DNA from 3 places in the Halomonas sp. KX33721 genome. Region 3 is predicted to be linked to each of the others. Evidence: predicted binding sites of a transcription regulator. Region 3 holds the regulator's gene; each other region holds the start of a gene.
What was found. The regulator LexA, encoded in region 3, represses DNA repair genes until DNA is damaged. The targets are predictions, from matches to a motif close to TACTGTNTANNTANACAGTA.
Positions count from the first base shown of each region.

Region 1: the regulator LexA is predicted to act here: its motif matches at 1,080-1,099, upstream of recN (DNA repair protein RecN).
Region 2: the regulator LexA is predicted to act here: its motif matches at 1,211-1,230, upstream of A3220_RS08030 (S24 family peptidase).

Region 1 covers NZ_LVIA01000007.1:52,226-54,494, reverse strand. The annotation lists gene recN (DNA repair protein RecN) at 1-1,032, opposite strand, end outside; gene grpE (nucleotide exchange factor GrpE) at 1,232-1,861, shown strand; gene dnaK (molecular chaperone DnaK) at 2,007-2,269, shown strand, end outside.
Region 2 covers NZ_LVIA01000019.1:72,251-74,519, reverse strand. The annotation lists gene A3220_RS08035 (Y-family DNA polymerase) at 1-720, opposite strand, end outside; gene A3220_RS08030 (S24 family peptidase) at 717-1,175, opposite strand; gene A3220_RS08025 (alpha/beta hydrolase) at 1,524-2,269, shown strand, end outside.
Region 3 covers NZ_LVIA01000032.1:40,197-42,465, forward strand. The annotation lists gene A3220_RS12170 (TetR/AcrR family transcriptional regulator) at 1-590, opposite strand, end outside; gene lexA (transcriptional repressor LexA) at 819-1,496, shown strand; gene A3220_RS12180 (energy-coupling factor ABC transporter permease) at 1,518-2,189, opposite strand; gene purU (formyltetrahydrofolate deformylase) at 2,209-2,269, opposite strand, start outside.

The DNA.
Region 1 (2,269 bases), on a different contig from region 3:
GGCTTCTAAATCATCGTCGCTGGCTTCCAACTGTGCCACTTCCTGTTTGAGCTGGGCGTGCAGCGCGCAAATCTCCTCTGGGGCGACGTGGTGCTTGCGGGCAATGCGGTGTACATCGCCCATGCGCTCTTCCACCCATGCCAAGCGCTCAGGATCTAATTCAGTGGTGCTGGCTAAGCGGTGCAGCTCGCTGGCGGCCTCTTCTACCTGAATGCGGGCGTCGCTGAGCATGGTGAGCGTATTGGCAAGCGTGCCTTTATCGCTGCCGGGTAGGGCGCTGAGGTGGGAGTAGGCCTGGTTGAGTAGCGACAGCGCACCGCCTTCATCGCTTTCACAGCAGTCGGCGGCAAACTGGGTTTCACGTAGGGTCTCTTCGGCGTGGGCCAGGGTGTGCTGCTCCTCTTCCAAGGTTTGCAGCTCACCTTCGGCAAGGCCCAACTGGTCCAGCTCCTCGACTTGATAGCGCAGCAGTTGGCGTTTGGCCTCGACTTCGCTGCCCTCTTCACTGAGTTTTTTCAGCCGACGGCGGGCACTGCGCCACTCGCGGAACGTCTCGGCTAGCTGCTGGCTGCGTTCGCGAAGCCCGGCGTAGTCATCCAGTAGCGCCAAGTGCGTCTCTTCCCGCATCAAGGCTTGGTGGGCATGCTGGCCATGAATCTGAATCAGCTGTTCACCCAGAGATTTCAAATCGGCAATGGTCGCTGGATGGCCATTGATCCACGCCTTGGAGCGCCCGTTGGCAGTAACCACGCGACGCAAGAGACACTCATCGGCAGGCAGCTCGCGGGCGTCGAGCCACTCGGCTGCTGCGGGCAGGTGCTGGATATCGAAACGGGCGGAGAGGTCGGTTCGCTCGCAGCCGTGGCGCACGCTACCCGCATCGGCGCGCTCGCCCAGGCAGAGCCCCAGAGCACCCAGCAGAATGGATTTACCCGCCCCGGTTTCCCCCGTAATGGCGGTCATGCCACGGGTGAGGTCGAGTTCGAGACGATCAACGATCGCATAGTCTTGGATCGCTAGCTGCGTAAGCATAAGGCCTCCTGAGGCGGTGCGGCACAGAAGCTGGATACTTATCCAATAATTGTTGTTTTATACAGTAGTCGATAACTCACTTCAATGCCCCTCTTGAGATGGCTTTGATGGCCCCCATATAGGCTGCATACGTGGTTAACACCCGCTACTTACCTCAGGTGGCCGCCACCGGCACCGTCACTTATTTCAGGAGCAAGGCATGGCAAAAGAACCGCAAACCCCGTTGGAAGATGAGCTGGCACGCCAAGAGCAGGAAGCAGAGGTCACCGACCAGTCTGCCGAAGAACGGTTGGTGGAAGGCGAACTGGAAGGGCTGATCGATGACGATGCACCGCTGAAAGATAGCGCTGGTAGCCCCGAAGCCGACGTGCTGGCCGCTCAGGTAGAAGAACTCGAGCAGAGCCTGGCGGAAGCCAAAGACCAAGCGCTGCGGGCTGCTGCCGAAGCTCAGAATGTTCGCCGCCGGGCGGAGCAAGAAGCCGAAAAGGCGCGCAAGTTTGCCCTAGAGAAGTTTGTCAAAGAGCTGCTGCCCGTGGTGGATAGCTTGGAGAAAGCGCTGGAAAGCATGCAGGACGATGCGTCCGAGGCGCATCGCGAAGGTGTCTCCATGACCCTCAAGATGCAGCTCGACGTGCTGAGCAAGTTTGGCGTCGAAAGCATCGAGCCTCAGGGCGAGCCCTTCGATCCACAGGTGCATGAAGCCATGGCGATGGTGCCGAACCCAGAGCTCGACCCCAACACCGTGATGGATGTGATGCAGAAAGGCTATCTGTTGAACGGCCGCCTCGTGCGTCCTGCCATGGTCGTGGTCAGCCAAAAAGCGAATTAAGCCGCGTTGACGCATTGCCGCAAAAAAAGCCCTTGAAATGCGGCAAGCGGCCCCCAAATAAAGGTCAACCCCGCGGGATAAGCCCGCAACTTGTTTAAAGAACAAATTTTTTAGTTTTGTAACAACTGAATTCGAGGTTTTTGCTATGGGACGCATTATTGGAATCGACCTGGGCACCACTAACTCTTGTGTGGCCGTGCTCGATGGTGATAGCGCTAAAGTCATTGAAAACGCCGAAGGCGGTCGTACCACGCCTTCTATCATTGCCTACACCGACGACGGTGAAATCCTGGTAGGCCAGGCCGCCAAGCGCCAGGCCGTGACTAACCCGGAAAACACTCTTTACGCCATCAAGCGTCTGATCGGCCGTCGCTTCAAAGACGACGTCGTTCAAAAAGACATCAAGAT
Region 2 (2,269 bases), on a different contig from region 3:
CTCAACGGCATTCAACTCTAGGCAGGGCGTACCGCGCAGCTCTAAGGCGGTGCGGGCTAGAACCACCGAGAAGCGTTTGCGTAGCCGTTTGGGGTCGTGCTCCCGCAAATCCCAGGCGGTGCGAATGCCGCTGACCGCTAGTCGTTCGGCAAGGCGCCTGCCCACTCCCCACACATCGCTTACCGGCAGCTGTTTCAGCACTGCCTGGGTGGTAGCGCTTTCACCGTGGAGTAAACACACTCCTGCGTAGTGAGGCTGTTTTTTGGCTAGGTGATTGGCGAGCTTCGCCAGTGTATGCGTAGGGGCCAGCCCGATACACACCGGAAGCCCCAAATAGCGACGAATGCGGCGGCGCAGTGCTGTGCCCAGCGCTTGGCACTGGGTATCACTGAGGCCATCCAGATAAATAAACATCTCATCAATCGAGTAGGGGGCCACTTCGGGGCACGTATCGCGCAGCAGCTGGGCAAGCCTCGCTGACATATCGCCGTACAGCTCGTAGTTAGAAGAGAGCAGGTGGATTACCCCGCGGCGGCGTAGCCCCTCTAGCTGGTATGCGGGCGTGCCCATGGAGATCTCCATGGCTTTCATCTCTGCTGAGCGGGCAATCACGCAGCCGTCGTTATTCGACATCACACCAACGGGTTTGCCTTCCAACGCCGGATTGAACACCCGCTCACAGGAGACGTAAAAATTATTGGCATCCACCAGCCCGATCACGGCAGATACTCGTGAATCACCGCGCGCACCACACCCCATAGCTGGCAGTCGGTACCTTCCAGGGGCAGCGGCGGATAGTGGGGGTGGGCCGAGCAGAGGTGCGGCGTGCCGCGATGCAGCGCATAGCGTTTGATCAGCACTTCTTCATCCAGCATGGCGACCAAAATATGCCCTAGGCGCGGCGTGACGCTGCGGTCGACGACCAGTAAATCACCGTCAAAGATGCCCCAACCCTCCATGCTGTCCCCTGTCGCGGTGAGGTAAAACGTTTGGGTAGGGTGCTTGATCAGCCGCGCATTGAGGTCGAGAGTGCGCGGCTCGTAATCTTGGGCAGGAGAGGGAAAGCCGCTAAAGCCTGCACGGCCTGTGAGCAGAGGAAAAGGCAGCGGCTGAGAAGTTAACGGCAAGGCTGTCGCAACCACGGTTGTTGCAAAATGGATGGGTTGAGACGGCATCGTCGGCATCCTCATGAATAAATGGTGTGTTTATGTACAGTGTGTTTAAACAGTATTTATTCATGGGGGAGAAATTGCAAGCACTGCCCTCAGCGGGCTAACCATAGCCCCACGACTAGGGCGCTCACGACAGTAATAAAGAACACAAGGTTACGGGCGCGGGTATCGCGGCGAGGTTTCATGGCAATCTCCATCAAAAATTAACAGCGTCGTGGCCCATGGCCATGTAAAAGCAGCACAAGCGCTGCGCCGAGCATGGTAACGTTTGCACCATACTATGTGCATCGTAATGTTCACATTTACGAGCGTCACCTGACGCGCCAGTTTTTCGCTGTGAGACACCGATTTATGAACGACGCTTCTCGAGTAGGCACGGCTCCTCAGCCGCTTTCGCTGGCCAGCGGGCGGCTAGCGGCGCTGAGCTGGGGGCGTAGTGACGCGCCCACATGGCTAGCGCTGCATGGCTGGCTGGATAACGCGGCCAGCTTTTCACGCTTAGCCCCGCAGTTAGTGAACGCGCTGGGTATCCGTATCGTGGCGATTGATTTTCGCGGCCACGGGCACTCTGCCCATGCGCCTGCGGGCAGCGATTATGCGCTCTGGGATTACACCCATGATGTGCTGGATGCCATGGAAGCGTTGGGCCTTGAGCAGGCCACGCTGCTGGCCCACTCCATGGGGGCGGCGGTCTCTTGCCTGCTGGCCGCGGCGTTACCGGAGAAGGTCGCCCGGTTAATTCTGATTGACGGGTTAGGTGCGCTGAATACACCGGCACAAGAGACGCCCAGCCAACTGCGCAAAGGCTTAATCGCTCATCGGCGCCCGCCTTCCCGCGCGCCTCGTTACCCGGATATTGAGAGCGCCGTGGCGGCGCGTGTGGCGGGGGGCGTCACGCCACTAGATAGCATCACCGCCACGCCGCTGGTCGAGCGCAACACCCAGGCCACCGCCGATGGCAAAGTACAAATGCGTACCGATAGCCGCCTGCTCAAGCCCTCGCTGGTGCGCTTTACACCGCAGCAGGTGCTGGCCGTTTTGGCCGAAATCCAGGCGCCGGTGCTATTGATAGAAGGTGAGCGCGGTATTTTAGGCGA
Region 3 (2,269 bases):
CGCCGCACAAGGTCACGCACCGTCACCTGCTCTTGATAATCCTTTGCAGCAATATCACGCAGGGCATCCAGTCCTGAGAGCGTAAATATCACTGTGCCTAGCATAAAGTGTAGCCGCCAAAAGCGCTCGGCGTCCGGCAGCTCAGGCGTGGCTTTACGCACCAGCTCGGTAAAACGGGTAAATACATCGCCATACTGCTGCTGAATATAGCGACGCAGATGCCCTTGCGCCTGACTGTAGGCTAACCCTAGTAGCCGCATAAATACCTTCAGGCTATTACGTTCGGCGGGCACTGCCAGTACCGTAGTGGCCATGGTCTCTAACAGCACTTCTAGAGGAATAGGCTGGCCTTGATAGTGAGCTTCTAGCTCGTCCAGTGCGGTGTGAAAACGCTCTGAAAATGGATCGAGATAGCGGGAAAACACCGCTTGAATTAGCGCTTTTTTGGAACCAAAGTGGTAGTTCACGGCCGCCAAATTAACCCGGGCCTTGCTGGTGATATTACGCAGCGACGTCTCGGCAAAGCCTCGCTCTGCAAACAGTACCTCTGCAGTATCTAAAATACGCGTTACCGTATCCGATTGGGCCATAGCGCCCTCCAAAAAACAGGTGTTTTAAACATAGCTGAATACTATGTCATAACCCCTGCTGGCTCAATCTCTTATCCAAAGGGTAGTAAGCGTTAACTAAACACTTAACGACTGTCTCGGTTGGGTGTAACTCGTCATGTACTGGACAGAGCAACATACTGTATACTTAAACACATACTGATTAAGCCGACATGTAGCTACTGTCTTTTCACTGTTTTGGAGTTTGGTATGTCGCGTCCACTCACAGCACGTCAGCAGCACGTATTTGATTTTATTGTTAAGACCATGGGTGAGCTTGGCTACCCCCCTACCCGCGCCGAAATTGCCAAAGCGCTGGGATTCCGCTCGCCTAACGCAGCAGAAGAGCATTTGCGTGCGCTCGAGCGCAAAGGCGCTATTCGTATAATTCGCAATACATCACGAGGCATCCGCTTACCTAACCAGGAGCCGCAGGAGCTTACTGAAACGCCAGCGGCTGCAGCACCTGCTACTAATGAGCCGCTGCCCAATGGGCTTCCTGTGATTGGTGAGGTCGCCGCTGGCAGCCCTATCCTTGCGGCTGAACATATTGACCGTTACTGCCCGCTGCCCGCTGAGTACTTCACGCCTAAAGCAGATTACCTGCTACGGGTGCGCGGCCTATCCATGAAAGATGTAGGCATTCTTGAAGGCGACCTTCTGGCCGTGCATCGCACTGACCGCGTTCGCGATGGGCAAATTGTCGTGGCACGACTAGAAGACGAAGTAACAGTCAAGCGTTTTAAACGCCAAGGGCATCAAGTAACACTGATTGCCGAGAACGCAGATTTCGCACCAATTGAGATCGACCTACGCACTCAGCAGCTTGATATTGAAGGCGTGGGTGTTGGTGTTATTCGCGGTGGTAATGGGCAAGCGCTTGGCTAGTTGCCCAACCTGTAAGGCAGGCTACTGCAAGTCGATATAGCGGTGGTCATTAAAGGTGGCCACCCAGCTTGGGTGGTACACTAGTAAAATACTCAGCAGCATACCGGTTATAAATGCCTCTGACGGCATCAGTAACGGTAAAAAGCGGGCATACTCTTGGGCGAGATAGACGGCCTCGGGATCAGTGCCCGCTACGATAATCAGCGCAACAGCAGATAGCCCTCCCCCTAAGGTCGCCAAGGCCGTTCCAAAAAAGCCACAAGCAAATAAAAACACCATCAAATTATCAGGCAACCGACGGTCAACGATTCGCCATACAAAACCGGTCACGGTCGCAGGCACAATACCTGTCACCAGCATATTTGCCCCCATTAGCGACCAATCGTTTCTGCCAATAGCTACCATGGCGACATTAATCATCACGTTGCTGATCAACGCCAGCGGCATTTTAAAGACTAGCGTCATCAGCACCGTAAACACCAAGTGAAGCGTTAACCAGTCCACCGCTTGCGCACGCAATTGCCACATCAACATGACGGCCAACGTAGCTGCCATCCAGCGGTGCTGAAGCGCTGTATCCTCAAGTAGTGGCCGCCAGGGGCGCAGGCATAAGCACCAGACGATGACACCCAACGATAAAAGCCACGTCATCACGAGTGCCCACGGTGCCAATACGCTTTGTGCAAACGACATAGCGCCCCCCTTCTGCCGATTAGCTAAAAACGACCGTTTTGTTGCCGTGAATTAGCACGCGATCTTCTAGGTGCCAACGC